Regions from separate parts of the Bacillus sp. LH1 genome, predicted to be linked through region 2. Evidence: riboswitches for the same ligand, from Rfam matches in the RefSeq annotation. Region 2 holds a riboswitch; the other holds the start of a gene.
What was found. Region 2 has a riboswitch for thiamine pyrophosphate ahead of thiC (phosphomethylpyrimidine synthase ThiC). Riboswitches for the same ligand answer to the same signal wherever they lie in the genome.

Region 1 (3,216 bases), 710 kb from region 2:
AAACACCGTCCGCACCCGCTTCTATAACTGCCGCTGTATTTTCAATTGTAATCCCACCAATACCAACGATTGGCACTGTAATTCCTTGTTCTCTAAAATAGGCTAATCCTTTCGTTCCTTGAACCGCTTTCGTATCTTTTTTCGTACTCGTTGGGAAAATAGGTCCAACGCCTAAATAATCTGCTCCATTTTCGATTGCAAAGCGTGCTTCTTCAATTGTATGAGCAGATACGCCGATAATTTTATCTCCCATTTTTTCACGAACAGATGTAATTCCTTCATCATCTTGTCCGACATGAACACCATCTGCATCTAATTCAATGGCTAATTCTACATCATCATTTACAATGAAAGGAACACTATATTCATTACAAAGCGTCTGCAATTCTTTTGCAAAGCGCACTCTATCTTCTCCGATTAAAGAACCTTCCCCCTTCTCGCGAAACTGAAAAATTGTCACTCCACCATCTAACGCTTCTTTCAATACAGCTAAAGGATCCCTCGTGCAGTTATTACTTCCCATAATAAAATACACTTGCAATAGCTTAGACATTTTATCTATTTCAATGCGTGCCATTTCTTTCACTCCCTCTTACTCTAACTCCTCAATCTTTCCATACTTCTCAATATCACTAGAAGTAGTATTCGCTAACTGATTTAAAAATTCAATTTGGAAACTACCAGGTCCCTTTTCCACAGTCTTAGCAGCTGCCAGTTCCGAAGCTACACCATAAAACGTTAATGCTGCTACTGCTGCTTTTACATAATCTTTTTCCACTGCTACAAATGCTCCTATTACAGAAGTTAGTAAACAACCTGTTCCCGTAACTTTCGTTAAAATAGGGTGACCATTTCGAATAACAATAGTTCTCTCTCCATCTGTAACAACATCTTCTTTTCCAGTAATGACCGCAACTGTATTTAGTTCATCTGCTGCCTGCCTTGCAATACTTACAACATTGCCATTTCCAGTACCAGCGTCTACCCCTTTAATTTCCCATCTCTCATTAATAACGTTCGCTATTTCAGCTGCATTTCCGCGAATACTCGCTAATTCAATTTCAGCCGGAATATGTCTCGCAACTTCTGTCCGATACGATGTTGCTCCTGCACCAACTGGATCAAACAGTACTGGTACATTGTTCACATTTGCTGATTTACCGGCAAGTAACATCGCTTCTACTTCTTCAGGACGAAGTGTTCCCATATTTAATACTAACGCTCCAGCAATGCTAGCCATTTCTGCCACTTCTTCTTTTGCATACGCCATTACAGGCGATGCCCCAAGTGCCAACAAACCGTTAGCAGTAAAATTTGTTACAACAACATTTGTAATATTATGAACAAGCGGATTAGATTCTCTCACCAAATCCACTACTTTACTAATTTCTTTCATATTCATCCTTTTCATCTCCTAACTATAATGATGGGAGATACACAAAAAGACACTTTGCGCGTACGCAAAGTGCCTGAATATGTGCTTTTACACTCTCCCTACGCTGGCATTATCCAACAGGTTCAAATGGTCAATGACGGACTAGTAGCCATACTCTCAGTTTGTATCCACAAACTCCCATGTGTTTCTTATTCATCTACTTCAAAGTCTACTCTTATTCTAGTAAAATAACAAGTTCTTTACTTTTCTATTTGATATAGAGGCAACTGATAAAGTGAAACTTTAATCAGTTGGGATTTTGTTAACTCCATTAAAAACAGCTGAAATATGGAGCGAAACTGAATCTCAAGAAGATGTATGCTATATTTAACTTATGGAAATTTGAAAGGATGTTTTTAATATGTCAAAAAGCGTTGTAATCGCTGAAAAACCTTCCGTTGCACGAGATATTGCTCGTGTACTGAAGTGTGATAAAAAAGGAAACGGCTATCTTGAGGGTAATAAATATATTGTAACTTGGGCTTTAGGTCATCTCGTTACATTAGCAGATCCAGAAAGTTATGATGTGAAATATAAAAAGTGGAATTTAGAAGATTTACCGATGCTACCTGAGCGTTTGAAATTAACGGTTATTAAACAAACTGGTAAACAATTTAATGCTGTAAAAAGTCAGCTACTTAGAAAAGATGTAAATGAAATTATTGTGGCAACAGACGCTGGACGTGAAGGGGAATTAGTCGCACGCTGGATTATCGATAAAGTTAAGCTAAATAAACCAATCAAACGTTTATGGATTTCTTCTGTAACCGATAAAGCAATTAAAGATGGTTTTGCAAATTTAAAACCAGGTAAAGCCTATGACAATTTATACGCTTCAGCAGTTGCGCGTTCAGAAGCTGACTGGTATATCGGTCTTAATGCAACTCGTGCTTTAACGACTCGCTTTAATGCCCAGTTAAATTGCGGCCGTGTACAAACCCCTACTGTTGCTATGATTGCTAGTCGTGAGGATGAAATAAAGAACTTCAAAGCACAAACTTACTACGGCATCGAAGCTCAAACAATGGAGAAGCTCAAACTTACTTGGCAAGATGCAAATGGCAATAGCCGTAGTTTTAATAAAGAAAAAATCGATGGTATTGTAAAACGTTTAGATAAACAAAATGCTACTGTTGTGGAAATTGATAAGAAACAGAAGAAGTCATTCTCTCCTGGTCTTTACGATTTAACTGAATTGCAACGTGATGCGAATAAAAAGTTCGGTTACTCTGCTAAAGAAACATTAAATATTATGCAAAAATTGTATGAACAGCATAAAGTACTAACGTACCCTCGTACAGATTCACGCTACATTTCATCTGATATCGTTGGAACACTTCCAGAACGTCTAAAAGCATGTGGTGTTGGAGAATACCGTCCCTTCGCACATAAAGTATTACAAAAGCCTATCAAACCTAACAAATCATTTGTTGATGATAGTAAAGTAAGCGATCATCATGCGATTATTCCAACAGAAGGATACGTTAACTTCTCAGCATTCACAGATAAAGAACGCAAAATTTATGATTTAGTTGTAAAACGTTTCTTAGCTGTGTTATTCCCGGCATTCGAATATGAGCAACTAACGTTACGCACAAAGGTTGGCAATGAAACGTTCATTGCGCGCGGAAAAACAATTCTACATGCCGGTTGGAAAGAAGTATATGAAAATCGCTTTGAAGATGATGATGTAACTGATGACGTAAAAGAGCAACTTCTACCTCACATTGAGAAAGGCGATACATTAGCTGTAAAGTTAATTATGCAAACATCAGGTCAAA
Region 2 (3,216 bases):
GCATGAAAGGGTATGTGGCAGGATTTATTACAGTTGTACTTACAGTTTTAGTAGCGTTATTCGCTTATAAAATGCCGTTCACGATGGCAATGGCAGCGACCGGATATGGTTTCTTATACGGATTATGGCCAATTGCTTGGATTATCATTATGTCGGTATTTTTATATAAAATTTCTGTGAAAACAGGTCAATTCGATGTGATTCGTGCATCGGTATTATCGATTACGAACGATCATCGTCTACTTGTTATTTTAATTGGATTTTCATTTGGAGCATTTTTAGAAGGAGCGGCAGGATTTGGGGCACCAGTAGCGATTACAGCAGCACTTCTTGCGGGGCTTGGGTTAAATCCTTTATACGCAGCAGGTCTTTGTTTGATTGCAAATACTGCACCAGTGGCGTTCGGAGCGATGGGAATTCCGATTACAGTTGCTGGACAAGTAACAGGTATTGATCCACATAAAATTGGACAAATGGCTGGGCATCAATTACCGTTCCTATCATTATTTGTGCCATTCTTTATCGTATTTTTAATGGATGGATTTAAGGGGGTACGACAAACGTGGCCTGCGTTATTTGTAGCGGGTAGTTCATTTGCGATTACGCAGTTCATTACAGCGACATTTTTAGGACCAGAACTTCCGGATATTACATCGGCACTTGTAAGTTTAATTAGTTTAGCGCTGTTCTTAAAAGTTTGGCAGCCGAAAGAAATTTATCAATCCGGGCAAGCAAATAGTGAAGTAGCAGCAACAACGACAGTAGCATCGATGCCGAAATTAACGTTTGGAAAAGTAGTGAAGGCATGGTCTCCATTTATCGTATTAACGGTTATGGTAGTCATTTGGAGCCAAAGTTTCTTTAAGGCATTATTCGCTCCAGGAGGGGCTTTAGCAAGTCTTGTATTTAAGTTTGAAATTCCAGGTCTGCATAATCTAGTAATGAAAGCAGAGCCGATTGTAAATAAATCAACGCCTTACGAGGCAATTTTGAAGTTTGATGTATTATCAGCAACCGGAACGGCGATTTTAATTGCTTGTATCATTTCCATGTTTATTTTGAAAATGAATGTAAAAGATGCAGTAGTGACATTTAAAGAAACGTTAAGCGAATTAAAAATGCCAATTCTATCTATCGGATTCGTACTAGGGTTTGCATTTATCGCAAACTATTCTGGTCTATCTTCTACGTTAGCGTTAGCATTAGCCGGAACTGGCGGCCTATTCCCGTTCTTCTCACCATTCTTAGGCTGGATTGGCGTATTCCTAACAGGGTCTGATACGTCTGCGAATGCACTGTTCTCAAATTTACAAGCCATTACAGCGCAGCAAGTCGGCGTATCTGAAGTGCTTCTCGTTGCAGCAAATACAACAGGCGGTGTAACAGGTAAAATGATTTCCCCGCAGTCGATTGCGATCGCTTGTGCAGCGGTTGGTCTTGCTGGAAAAGAATCGGATTTGTTCCGTTTTACAGTGAAGCATAGCTTATTCTTCGTAATTATTGTTGGTATTATGACGTATGTGCAGGCGTATTATTTAACGTGGATGATTCCGTAAAGAGCAAAAGAAATAAGCTTTGAATTTTTCAGATTATGGTGTATGATGGGAAAGTATTGAAAATTAAATCAGTGATAAACTAGGGGTGCCTAACGTATGCGTAGGCTGAGAGAGAAGCGCGTGAACTTCTTAACCCTTTGGACCTGATCTGGCTCGTACCAGCGTAGGGAAGTTAACGGCTTTACATAATGATGTCTTTATGAGCCAGGTCCTTATTTTTTTATGGACCTGGCTCTTTTTATTTTGGCATGCGCTGGCCATATCTCGTCCTTGTCACGAACAGGGGGGCAACAAAAATTATGAAACAATCTGTTTCAGCTGAGCAAATTGAATTGAAATCGAGTTTACCAGGGAGTAAGAAAGTATATGTGGATGGGCCACGAGAAGGCATGAAAGTACCGATGCGTGAGATTGAACAAAGCGAAACAAATGGCGTTCCAAATCCGCCAATTCGTGTGTATGATACGAGCGGCCCTTATACGGATCCTGAGTATAAAGTGGAGTTAGAAAAGGGGATTCCAACGCCGCGCCATTCTTGGATTATGGGGCGTGGTGATGTAGAAGCATACGAAGGGCGTGAAGTGAAACCAGAGGATGACGGTGTGAAAGTGGCTTCGAAACATACACCTGTTTTCCCGCAGATGGATCGCAAGCCACTTAGAGCAAAGCAAGGTGCAAACGTTACGCAAATGCACTATGCACGTAATGGCATTATTACGTCTGAGATGGAGTATGTTGCGATTCGTGAAGGGGTAGAGCCGGAGTTTGTTCGTAAGGAAATCGCAGAAGGCCGCGCTATTTTACCAGCGAATATTAATCATCCAGAAGCTGAACCGATGATCATCGGGCGTAATTTTCATGTGAAGGTAAATGCGAATATCGGAAACTCAGCTGTATCTTCTTCGATTGCAGAAGAAGTAGAGAAGATGACATGGGCAACGCGCTGGGGTGCAGATACGATTATGGATTTATCTACAGGTAAAAATATTCATACGACGCGTGAGTGGATTATTCGTAACGCACCTGTACCAGTTGGAACTGTACCGATCTATCAAGCGCTTGAAAAGGTAAACGGAATTGCAGAAGATTTAACGTGGGAAGTATATCGTGATACGTTAATTGAGCAGGCGGAGCAAGGCGTTGATTACTTTACAATTCACGCTGGTGTATTGCTTCGTTACATTCCAATCACGGCAAAGCGTACGACAGGTATCGTTTCGCGCGGTGGTTCGATTATGGCGCAGTGGTGTCTATTCCATCATAAAGAAAACTTCCTATATACTCACTTTGAAGAGATTTGTGAAATTATGAAGCAGTACGATGTTTCGTTCTCTCTTGGAGATGGATTACGTCCAGGGTCTATTGCAGATGCAAATGACGAAGCACAGTTTTCTGAGCTTGAAACACTTGGTGAATTAACCAAAATTGCTTGGAAACATGATGTGCAAGTTATGATTGAAGGACCTGGACACGTACCGATGCACTTAATTAAAGAGAATATGGAGAAAGAGCTTGATATTTGTCAGGGCGCGCCGTTTTACACACTTGGGCCGCTAACGACAGATATTGCACCAGGTTATGACCATATTACATCTGCAATTGGAGCTGCGATGATTGGCTGGTTTGGAACAGCGATGCTTTGTTATGTAACGCCGAAAGA

Region 1: linked by a shared signal. The riboswitch ahead of thiM (hydroxyethylthiazole kinase) and the one ahead of thiC (phosphomethylpyrimidine synthase ThiC) in region 2 are both predicted to bind thiamine pyrophosphate.

The regions. Positions count from the first base shown of each region.
Region 1 covers NZ_CM175007.1:428,965-432,180, reverse strand. Annotated here, with positions in the region: gene thiE (thiamine phosphate synthase) at 1-577, opposite strand, end outside; gene thiM (hydroxyethylthiazole kinase) at 593-1,402, opposite strand; TPP riboswitch at 1,475-1,587, opposite strand; gene topB (DNA topoisomerase III) at 1,797-3,216, shown strand, end outside.
Region 2 covers NZ_CM175007.1:5,089,745-5,092,960, reverse strand. Annotated here, with positions in the region: gene lldP (L-lactate permease) at 1-1,556, shown strand, start outside; TPP riboswitch at 1,628-1,743, shown strand; gene thiC (phosphomethylpyrimidine synthase ThiC) at 1,856-3,216, shown strand, end outside.